Regions from separate parts of the Comamonas sp. UBA7528 genome, predicted to be linked through region 2. Evidence: predicted binding sites of a transcription regulator. Region 2 holds the regulator's gene; the other holds the start of a gene.
What was found. The regulator sigma-54, encoded in region 2, starts transcription at its own class of promoters, with help from an activator protein. The targets are predictions, from matches to a motif close to TGGCANGNAANCTGCTTT.

Region 1 (5,811 bases), on a different contig from region 2:
GTGATCGAGCGCATGCGCCGCATGGGCTGTACCGCCGCCACCGGCCAGGCGCTCGATGCCGAGCTGAGCACGCCCTGGTTCGAAGCCTGCACGGCCCGCATGGATGCCTTGTATGCCATCGAAGGGCAGCTGGCCGACGAGCTGCAGCAACGCTGCACCACACAGCTGCAGGCGGCCCGACAGGCGCCGGAGCCGCGGGCACTGTTGCAGCGCAGCGCCGGTGCAGGTGACGCCCCTGCCGTGCCCGACGGCCTGCCGGATTTCTTCCATGCACCAGCCCCCGAAGCCACGCTGCAACTGGGCAACAGCCTGGCACCGCAGCTGGGCCAGTCGGTGTTGAGCCTGGTACAGGAACAATCCCAGCGGCTGCAAGCCATGCAGGCCGAGCTGGAAACCGTGCGCTCCGCCCTGACCGAACGCAAGACGCTGGAACGCGCCAAAGGCCTGCTGATGGCGCACCGCCAGCTCAGCGAGAGCGAAGCACACAAGCTGCTGCGCCAGACCGCCATGAACCAGAACCGCCGCCTGATCGATGTGGCCGAGGCTGTGCTGGCAATGGCCGATCTGCTGCCGCCAGCGCAAGGCTGATCCGCGCGCACGCAAAGCCACACGCACCAACACACAGCAGCAACTGTGGCTGCCATCCTGCTGCAGCGCACCAAAACCGCGCTTCCTCCCGCGGAGATGCGCACTGCAAAGCACATCTCCGTGCCCCAGAGGCCCTGCTTCCCTGGGAGAACCGCCCGCCGGCAAGCTGGCACGGTTTCTGCATTCCTTGGCAGTGAATCCCGGCCAACGGCGGTCTGGAATCAGCCCCCACACACAGGACAACGGCGTCCCCATCCCCTGCACACCGCAGACGGATCGGGACGCCTTTGTGTTTTGCAGGTCTGGAAACAGCCTTTTGTGGGATCCGTCGTTCCGTTGAAAAAGCATTCGCCCCACGCACTGGAAGGAGCCGAACCATGGCACAGCACACCCCGGATACCGCTTGCACTCCCTTGTCCACCCCGACAGACACCATGGAAGCGGGCAGTCGCCGCCAGTTTCTGCGCCAGGCCGGCGGCATCGCCGCAGGCGCCGCCCTGTACACCCAGCTGGGCCACGGCGGCGTATGGGCCGCCGGATCGGACGCCCCGGAGAAGAAAGAGGTGAAGATCGGCTTCATCCCGCTGACGGACTGCGCCAGCGTGGTCATGGCCTCGGTGCTGGGGCTGGACCAGAAGTACGGCGTCAAGATCATCCCCACCAAGGAAGCCAGCTGGGCCGGCGTGCGTGACAAACTGGTCAACGGCGAGCTGGACTTTGCCCATGTGCTCTACGGCCTGGTCTACGGGCTGCACCTGGGGGTGAGCGGCCCCAAGAAAGAGATGGCGGTGCTGATGACGCTCAACCAGAACGGCCAGGCCATCACCTTGTCCAAGAAGCTGGCGGACAAAGGCGCGGTGGATGCCGCCAGCCTGGCCAAGCTGATGGCCAGCGACAAGCGCGAATACACCTTTGCCCAGACCTTCCCCACCGGCACCCATGCCATGTGGCTCTATTACTGGCTGGCATCGGCCGGGATCGATCCGCTCAAGGACGCCAAGGTCATCACCGTGCCGCCGCCGCAGATGGTGGCCAACATGCGCATTGGCAATATGGATGGCTTCTGCGTGGGCGAACCCTGGGGCCACCGCGCCATCATGGACAACATCGGCATCACGGCCGTGACCACGCAGGACATCTGGCAGGGCCACCCTGAAAAAGTGCTGGGCACCACAGCCGAGTTCGCACAGAAAAACCCCAACACGGCCCGCGCCGTGATGATGGCCATTCTGGAAGCCGGCCGATGGATCGACGCCAGCCTGCAGAATAAGCTGAAGATGGCCGAGACCATTGCCGGCAAAGCCTATGTGAACACCAGTGTGGACGCCATCAACCAGCGCATCCTGGGCCGCTACCAGAACGGCCTGGGCAAGACCTGGGACGACCCGAATCACATGAAGTTCTTTGCCGACGGCGCGGTGAACTACCCCTACCTCAGCGATGGCATGTGGTTCCTGACCCAGCACAAGCGCTGGGGCCTGCTCAAGAGCCACCCTGATTACCTGGCCGTGGCCAAGCAGATCAACCGCATCGACCTGTACAGCCAGGCCGCCACGCAGCTGAAGGTGAACGTGCCCAAGGACAGCATGCGCAGCAGCAAGCTGATCGACGGCGTGGTGTGGGACGGCAAGGACCCGCCAAGTACGCCGACAGCTTCAAGGTCAAGGCCTGAGCCACTGCCCCCTTCATTGATTTTTCAGGAGAAGCACCATGGTCAGTGCCATTTTTCATTCACCGCGCGGTGATGCAGCGCCGCCCCAGGGCGCCATCGCTGCCGTGGCCGCCAACGACGCTACCCACGGCTCCTCTGCCACGGCAAATACAGGCACCGCTGCCGGGGCCAATCCCCCTGCCGCCAGCGCCACGCCGGCCCCACCTTCACGCCTGCGCCAGCAGTTGACGGCACTGGCGCAGACCGTGCTGCCTCCCGTCATGGGCCTGGCCCTGCTGGTGGGCCTGTGGTCGCTGGTGTCGGGAGGCACAGGCCAGGCCATTCCCGGCCCGCTGGAAACCTGGCAGCAGGCGGTCGAAGTCTTCAGTGACCCGTTCTATCGCAACGGCCCGAATGACCAGGGGGTGGGCTGGAACGTGCTGGCCTCGCTGCAGCGCGTGGGCCTGGGCTTCGGGCTGGCGGCGCTGGTGGGGATTCCGCTGGGCTTTGTGATCGGGCGCTTCCGCTTTCTGTCCCGCATGTGCAACCCGCTGATCAGCCTGCTGCGCCCGGTCTCGCCGCTGGCCTGGCTGCCAATTGGTCTGTTGGTCTTCAAAGGTGCCAACCCCGCTGCCATCTGGACCATCTTCATCTGTTCCATCTGGCCAATGGTCATCAACACCGCGGTGGGCGTGCAGCGCGTCCCCCAGGACTACATGAACGTGGCCCGCGTGCTGAACCTGAGCGAATGGAAGATCGCCACCACCATCTTGTTTCCCTCGGTGCTCCCCTATCTGCTGACCGGTGTGCGCCTCGCCGTAGGCACGGCCTGGCTGGTCATCGTGGCCGCCGAAATGCTGACTGGCGGCGTGGGCATCGGCTTCTGGGTCTGGGACGAGTGGAACAACCTGAACGTCAAGAACATCATCATCGCCATCTTTGTGATCGGCATCGTGGGCCTGCTGCTGGAGTGGGCGCTGGTGAAACTGGCTTCGGCCTTTACGTTTGAAGAGGTGAAAGCATGAACCACCCCACCCTGCACAACCCGTCGCTCTCCACCAAGTTCATCCAGATCCAGGGCGTGGAGCAGACCTTCACCACGACCAAAGGGCTGTTCCCTGCGCTGCGCGACATCAACCTGAACATTGCCAGGGGCGAGTTCGTGAGCCTGATCGGCCACTCTGGCTGCGGCAAATCCACCTTGCTGAACCTGATTGCCGGGCTGACCACGCCCACCGCCGGCAACCTGCTGTGCGCCAACAAGGAAATCAAAGGCCCAGGTCCCGAGCGCGCCGTGGTGTTCCAGAACCATTCGCTGCTGCCCTGGCTGACCTGCCATGCCAACGTCCATCTGGCCGTGGAGCGAGTGTTCGGAAAACAGGAAACCAAGGCCCAGCTCCAGGCCCGCACTGCGGCCGCGCTGGAACTGGTGGGACTGAGCCACGCGGCGCACAAGCGGCCGGGCGAGATTTCCGGCGGCATGAAGCAGCGCGTGGGCATTGCCCGGGCACTGTCCATGGAACCCCAGGTGCTGCTGATGGACGAACCTTTTGGGGCACTGGACGCCCTCACCCGCGCAAAATTGCAGGACGAGTTGCTGGACATCGTGGCCCGCACCCGTAGCACCGTGGTCATGGTGACCCATGATGTGGACGAGGCGGTGCTGCTGTCCGACCAGATCGTGATGCTCACCAACGGCCCCGCTGCCACCATTGGCGAGGTGCTGAAGGTGCCGCTGGCACGCCCGCGCAACCGCGTGGCACTGGCCGAAGACCGGGACTACCAGCACTGCCGCAAGGCGGTGATCGATTTTCTCTATACCCGCCAGGGCCATGTAGAAAAAGCGGCCTGACCCGTCCGCAGACACAGGGCGCCGCAGGCGTGCACTGCGGTGGTCCACGGCACACGCTGAACGCACCACCACGGTGCGTTGCAACACCGGGTGAAGCACCCGCTGCCTGGCAGGTTCCTGGCGCCAGCTGGCACAGAACCTGCTTGAAATGGACAAGGCCACCGTTGGCCCGCAGACCTGCTATGCAATGGCGCACAGAAGGTCGCACAAGACAAAGGCGTCTTTTCCCCGCAGCACCCCGCTGCCCGGAAAGGACGCCTTTTTTGTTTTCGAACCTGGAATGAAGCAACCACCCACGGGGGCACGATGAAAAAATCCCAACTGGTTCTGGTAGGCAACGGCATGGCCGGTGTGCGCGCGCTGGAAGAGCTGCTGAAGATTGCACCGGATCTGTATCAGATCACGGTCTTCGGCGCCGAGCCCCATCCCAACTACAACCGCATACTGCTCTCGCCCGTACTGGCTGGCGAACAGACGCTCGATGAAATCGTGCTGAACGACTGGGCCTGGTACCAGGAACACGGCATCCACCTGCACACCGGCTGCACGGTGACCGAGGTGGACCGGGTGCGCCGCGTGGTGCATGGTGTGGATGCGGCGGGCAACACCATCAGCGCTCCTTATGACCGCCTGGTGCTGGCTACCGGCTCCAACCCCTTCATCCTGCCGCTGCCCGGCCATGATCTGCAGGGCGTGCTGGCCTACCGCGACATCGCGGACACCCAGGCCATGATCGACGCGGCTGCCCGGTATCGCCATGCCGTGGTCATCGGTGGCGGCCTGCTGGGACTGGAAGCGGCCAACGGCTTGATGAAGCGCGGCATGCAGGTGACGGTGGTGCATGCCAGTGAATGGCTGATGGAGCGCCAGCTCGACGATGTGGCCGGCCGCATGCTGCAGCAGTCGCTGTCCGAGCGGGGCATGCAGTTCCTGATGCAGGCCCAGACCCAGGAGCTGCTGGCCAACGACACCGGCCGCGTGCGCGCCGTGCGCTTCAAGGATGGCAGCGAAGTCCCGGCTGACCTGGTGGTCATGGCCGTGGGCATCCGCCCCAACACCGCCCTGGCCCAGCGCATGCACCTGCATGTGGACCGCGGCATTGTGGTCAGCGACACGCTGCAGACCGTGACCGACCCGCGCATCTACGCGGTCGGCGAATGCGCCGCCCACCGGGGCGTGGCCTACGGTCTGGTCGCCCCGCTGTTCGAGCAGGGCAAGGTGCTGGCCAACCACCTGGCCGAATGGGGCATCGGGCGCTATCAAGGCTCGCTCACCTCCACCAAGCTCAAGGTCACCGGTATCGACCTGTTTTCGGCAGGCAACTTCCAGGGCGGTGCGGATACCGAGGAAATCGTGCTGCGCGACCCCTATGCCCCCGGCGGCGGCGTCTACAAGAAGCTGGTGATCCAGGGCGACAAGCTGGTGGGCGCCTGCCTGTATGGGGACACCGTGGATGGCAGCTGGTACTTCAAGCTGCTGCGCGAAGGCCGCTCGGTCGCCGACATCCGCGATCGGCTGATGTTTGGAGAGTCGAACATCGGCGACACCGGTCACGAAGGCCACAGCAAGGCATCGGCCATGGCCGACAGCGACGAGGTCTGCGGCTGCAACGGCGTGACCAAGGGCGCCATCTGCAAGGCGATCAAGGACAAAGGCCTATTCACGCTGGACGAGGTGCGCAAGCACACCAAGGCCAGTGCCAGCTGCGGCTCCTGCACCG
Region 2 (5,811 bases):
TCATCGGCCTGGGGGCCGCTCTGGCAGTGGCGGTCTATGTGACCAAGGTGCCGGTGCCCTTCCTGACCAAGACCCCCAAGGACACCGAGGCCAAGGAAGCCGAACGCAACAAGAACTGGGACCCGAATTCGCCGCTGTATGGCAAGAACCCGGCCAACCAGACGCCGACGCAGCCGGTGACCCAGCAGCCCGTGGCGCCCACTGCGCCGCCGGTGGCCACGCCCACCACGCCACCGACCAGCGGTCCGGCCACGGGTGTCAGCACCCCGCCGGCCACCCCGCCGGTGCAGGATGCCAAGAAACCTGACGGCAAGGCCTCCTCGGCGGACCCGCTGGGGGACCTGGCCAACCAGAAGCTCAAGCAGTCGGAGGCCAAGGCGGCGGCCGCCTCGGGCTCGGACGGTTTCGACTACTTTGTGCAGGCGGGTGCCTTCCGCACCCAGGCCGACGCCGATGCCCAGCGTGCCAAGCTGGCCATGCTGGGCTGGGAAGCCCGCGTGAGCGAGCGCGAGCAGAACGGCCGCACCGTGTTCCGGGTGCGGGTGGGTCCGTTCGGCAAGCGTGACGACGCCGAGCAGCTCAAGGGCAAGCTCGACGGCGCCGGGGTGGATTCGGCCCTGGTGCGCGTGCAGCGCTGACAGGCAGAACTTTTTGCCACGGCCCGGCTCTGACTGGGCAGTGAATATCCCCTAACAGGAGTAGCTTTGATGAAACGCCGCGAGTTTTCCTTGGCCGTCACCTCGGTCGCATCTGCCATGGCCCTGGGCGCCACTGCGACCGCCCATGCCCAGGCCGCCGCCCCCAAGGAAGGCAAGGACTATGTGAAACTGTCCAAGCCCGCCACCACCGAGGCACCTGCCGGCAAGGTGGAAGTGGTCGAGTTCTTCTGGTACAGCTGCCCGCATTGCAACGCTTTCGAGCCCGCATTCGCCGCCTGGAAGCAGAAGGCCCCCGCCCATGTGGTGGTGCGCCGTGTGCCCGTGGCCTTCAATGCCAGCTTCGTGCCCCAGCAAAAGCTGTATTTCACGCTGCAGGCCATGGACAACTTTGACGCCATGCACGTCAAGGTGTTCCACGCCATCCACGTGGAGCGCAACAAGCTGGCCACCGATGACGCCATCTTCGAATGGGTGGGCAAGCAGGGCGCGAACGTGGCCAAGTTCAAGGAGATCTACAACTCCTTCACCGTGGCCAACCAGGTGCGCAAGGCTTCGGCGCTGCAGCAGGAATACGATGTGGAGGGCGTGCCTTCCATGGGCGTGGCCGGCAAGTTCTACACCGACGGCCCCCGCGCCGGCAGCATGCAGAACGTGCTGAATGTGGTGGACTATCTGGCCAACCAGAGCCGCAAGGCCTGAGCGGCCCCGCAGGGCCTGAGCGCCCTGCACACAGCCCGCTGGACAGCGGGCTTTTTTGTGTCGATTTCCCTGCGAGTCGCCCACAGGGCAGCCCTGGGGAAAACCAGTGCCCTACAATGGCTGCAAGATTCATGCCTTCTCACATGACACGCAAACTCCTCCCGATACTCGCGCTGACGGTCCTGGCAGCTGCCATGGGCACGGCACAGGCCGAAAAGGCCGATCGCAACAAGCCCATGAACATCGAAGCCGATGCGCTGCACCATGACGAGCTGCAGCAGGTCAGCACGTTCACGGGCAATGTGGTGCTGACCAAGGGCACCATCGTGCTGCGCGGCGCCAAGCTGGAAGTGCGCCAGGACGCCGAGGGTTACCAGTTCGGCAAGGTCTGGGCGGCCCCCGGCAAGCGCGCGTTCTTCCGCCAGAAGCGCGACACCCAGCCCGGCGCACCCGAAGAGTACGTGGAAGGCGAAGGCGAAATCATCGAATACGACGGCAAGAAGGACGATGTGCGCTTGATCCAGCGGGGCCAGCTGCGCCGCTACACCGGCGCCACGCTGAGTGACGACATCACCGGCAACATCATCACCTACAACAACCTGACCGATGTGTTCACCGTGGACGGCAACCGCCGCGCCACGCCGGGCAGCGAGGAAGCTGCCGCCGGCTCCGGCGGCCGCGTGCGCGCCGTGCTGGCGCCCAAGACCCAGCCCCCGCAGGCCCCGGTGGCGCCGAGTGCGCAGCCGCTCAAGCCTTCGGACACCATGAAATTGCGCAACCCGTGACCCGCTCTTCCGACACCCCGACCGCCCCAGGCGCCAGCAGCCGCCTGGAAGTGCACCATCTGGCCAAGTCCTATGGCAGCCGCAAGGTGGTCAAGGACGTGTCCCTGGCCGTGCAGAAAGGCGAAGTGGTGGGCCTGCTCGGCCCCAATGGCGCGGGCAAGACCACCTCGTTCTACATGATTGTGGGCCTGGTGCGCAGCGATGCCGGCGACATCTACATCGACGGCCATTCGGTGGCGAACATGCCCATCCACCAGCGTTCGCGCCTGGGCCTGTCCTATCTGCCGCAGGAAGCCTCGATCTTCCGCAAGCTCAGCGTGGAAGACAATGTGCGCGCCGTGCTGGAGCTGCAGCAGGACGAACAGGGCAAGCCCCTGACCAAGGCCGAGGTGGAGCGGCGCCTGACCGATCTGCTCAAGGAGCTGCGCGTGGACCACCTGCGCTCCTCGCCGGCGATTGCGCTGTCGGGTGGCGAGCGCCGCCGCGTGGAAATCGCCCGGGCCCTGGCCACGCAGCCGCGCTTCATCCTGCTGGACGAGCCGTTTGCGGGTATCGACCCCATCGCGGTGATCGAGATCCAGCGCATCATCGGCTTCCTCAAGGAGCGCGGTATCGGGGTGCTGATCACCGACCACAACGTGCGCGAGACGCTGGGCATCTGCGACCACGCCTTCATCATCAGCGACGGCCATGTGCTGGCGCAGGGCACACCGGAAGAGATTGTGGAGAACGCCGACGTCCGGCGGGTCTACCTGGGCGAACATTTCAGGATGTAGCCCGCCACTTCCGCCGCCACGACACACACACAAGATCACAGAGAGGGAGCGTCGCGTTGAAGCCTGGTTTGTCACTGCGGGTGTCGCAGCATTTGGCGCTGACGCCGCAATTGCAGCAGTCGATCCGCTTGCTGCAGCTGTCCACGCTGGAGCTGGCGCAGGAAGTCGAGCAGATGCTCGACGACAACCCGTTTCTGGAAGTCGACAGCGACGATGCCCCCCGTGAAGACTTCGGCCTGTCCCAGTCGGACACGCCGGCGCAGGGCGATGACTATGCCGCCGATGGTGCGCTGACGGCAGGGGCTGCGGAGGCGCCCGCCGACAGTGCGGAAGGCCCCGGCAGCGCGGAATACGATGCCCCCGACTGGGAGGGCGACGGCACCAGCGAACTGCGTCCCGATGACAGCGAATGGGGCGGCGATGCCCCGGCGCGCAACGCCCAGGGCGGCGATGGTGACGAAGTCAGCGCCCTGGACCTGGCCCGCGCACATGAATCGCTGACCGACCACCTGCTGCGCCAGTCGCTGTCGCTGCACCTGTCCGAGCTGGACCGTTATGTGCTGCGTTTCCTGATCGAGAACCTGAACGACGACGGTTACCTCGAAGAGTCGCTGCAGTCCCTGGCCGAGGGCTTGGCCGGCACGGACGACCCGGAGCAGCTCGACGAATTGGTGCACCGCTTCACCGTGGCACTGCGGCTGCTGCACAGCCTGGAGCCGGTGGGCGTGGGCGCCCAGGGCTTGGCGGAATGCCTGCAGCTGCAGCTGAACCATTTGCTGCAGCGCGGTGAGGCCGAGGCCAGTGTGGTGGAGACGGCGCTGGCCATCTGTGCCCAGCCGCTGGACCTGCTGGCACGGCGCGATGTGCGCCGCCTGATGCAGGCCACCGGCAGCAGCGAAGAGCGCACGCGCACGGCCATGGCACTGATCGCCCGGCTGGAGCCTCGGCCCGGCCGGCGCTTTGTCAATGTGGAGCGCAACATCATCGTGCCGGACGTGATCGTCACCCGCGCCGGCCGCCGCGCCAGCGAAGGCACGCCCCAGTTCAACGTGCAGCTCAACCCCGACGTGCTGCCGCGTCTGCGCGTGCACGATGTGTATGCCGGTGCGCTGCGCGGCCACAAGGGCAGCGAAGGCCATGCCGGTCTGCAGCAGCGCCTGCAGGAAGCGCGCTGGTTCATCAAGAACGTGCAGCAGCGCTTCGACACCATCTTGCGGGTGTCGCGTGCCATCGTGGAGCGGCAGAAGAACTTCTTCGTGCACGGCGAGCTGGCCATGCGCCCGCTGGTGCTGCGCGACATCGCCGACGAGCTGGGTCTGCACGAATCCACCATCAGCCGGGTGACCACCGCCAAGTACATGGCCACGCCGCACGGCACCTTCGAGCTCAAGTATTTCTTCGGCTCCGGGCTGGGCACGGAAACCGGCGGCAATGCCTCCAGCACGGCGGTGCGGGCGCTGATCAAGCAGTTTGTCTCGGCCGAGAACGCCAAGAAGCCGCTGTCGGACAGCCAGATCGCTGAGATGCTCAAGGAGCAGGGCATCGAGTGCGCCCGCCGTACCGTGGCCAAATACCGTGAGGCGCTGAAGATCGCGCCGGCCAATCTGCGCAAGACGCTGTAAGCCCGGACTGGGCCCGTGCGGAGGCGGGGCGCCTGCGGGCATGCTGCGCTGCCGCAAGCCCCCGGATGCGTGCAAACCGGCTGGGCAGCGCCGGCAGTTGGAGGTATCGTGCAGCCATCCTTGGTTCATTCCGCACATGCCACGGCCGTTGGCAGCAAAGGAGACTCCCATGGTTGCCCCGCTTTCTTCCTCCGCGCTGCCCCGCAAGCTGCTGTCGGCGCAGCCCGAACCCGATCACCCGCACAGCGTGGCCCGCATCGCCGTCGTGGGCAGCCTGCACATGGATGCGGTGCTGCACCTGGAACGCGTGCCCCACGCCGGGGAAACCGTGATGGCCCACAGCCTGCGCTACCTGCCCGGCGGCAAAGGCGGCAACCAGGCAGTGGCCTGCGCACGCCACGGCGCCCAGGTCACGCTGTTCGGCTGCGTGGGGCGTGACCACCATGGCAACAGCCTGCGGCTGGCGCTGCACGACGCCGGCGTGGAGATGGACCATGTGCAGGTGCTGGATGGCGTGTCCACCGGTGCGGCCATGGTGCTGGTGGAGGGCAATGGCCAGAACCGGGTCTGCGTGGTGCCCGGTGCCAATGTGCTACTGGAGCTGCCGGACGAGGTGCTGCTGAATGTGCTGGCCCAGGCCGATTTCGTGCTGCTGCAGCGTGAAACCGCCGACAGCGTGCTGGAGCAGGTGCTGGAGGCGGCACGCAGCGCTGGCTGTCGCGTGGTCTTCAATCCCTCGCCGGTGCGCGAGGTGCCCGAGGCCTGGTGGCCCCTGGTCCACACCCTGGTGGTTAATGAGGTCGAGGCCGGTGCCTACAGCGATCAGGCGGTGGACAGCCCGGCCGCGGCGGCCGATGCCGCACAGCGCCTGCTGGCGCGGGGCGTGTCCCAGGTGGTGGTCACGCTGGGAGCCCAGGGCGCGGTGGCCGTGTGCGGAGGGCGTGTCAGCACCCATCCCGCGCTGGCGCTGCCGGTGCTGGACACCACGGGTGCGGGCGACAGCTTTCTGGGGGCGCTGGTCACCCGCCTGGCCGAAGGCCATGCCCTGGCCGATGCCGTGCAATGGGGCATACGTGCTGCCAGCCTGTGCATGGGCCAGGTGGGCGCACAGCCGTCCATACCGCAGCGCACCCAGGTCGAAGCCCTGGCCGGTGGCGCGGCCAGCCCGTTGCATGTGCAGTAGGCGACGCAGGGACGGGCGCGCCAGACCCCGTGCGGAGCTGCGTGCGCGCAGTGCTCAGCGGGTGCTGCCGTCGCAGTAGGCGTGCCA

Region 1: the regulator sigma-54 is predicted to act here: its motif matches at 4,220-4,237, upstream of nirB (nitrite reductase large subunit NirB).

What each region holds. Positions count from the first base shown of each region.
Region 1 covers NZ_DLMU01000009.1:11,667-17,477, forward strand. Annotated here, with positions in the region: gene B3349_RS11255 (nitrate regulatory protein) at 1-588, shown strand, start outside; partial or broken gene B3349_RS11260 (ABC transporter substrate-binding protein) at 1,023-2,260, shown strand; gene ntrB (nitrate ABC transporter permease) at 2,299-3,264, shown strand; gene B3349_RS11270 (ABC transporter ATP-binding protein) at 3,261-4,091, shown strand; gene nirB (nitrite reductase large subunit NirB) at 4,398-5,811, shown strand, end outside.
Region 2 covers NZ_DLMU01000010.1:383,828-389,638, reverse strand. Annotated here, with positions in the region: gene B3349_RS14780 (SPOR domain-containing protein) at 1-638, shown strand, start outside; gene B3349_RS14775 (thiol:disulfide interchange protein DsbA/DsbL) at 708-1,358, shown strand; gene lptA (lipopolysaccharide transport periplasmic protein LptA) at 1,502-2,143, shown strand; gene lptB (LPS export ABC transporter ATP-binding protein) at 2,140-2,919, shown strand; gene B3349_RS14760 (RNA polymerase factor sigma-54) at 2,976-4,541, shown strand; gene B3349_RS14755 (ribokinase) at 4,711-5,724, shown strand; gene B3349_RS14750 (hypothetical protein) at 5,779-5,811, opposite strand, start outside.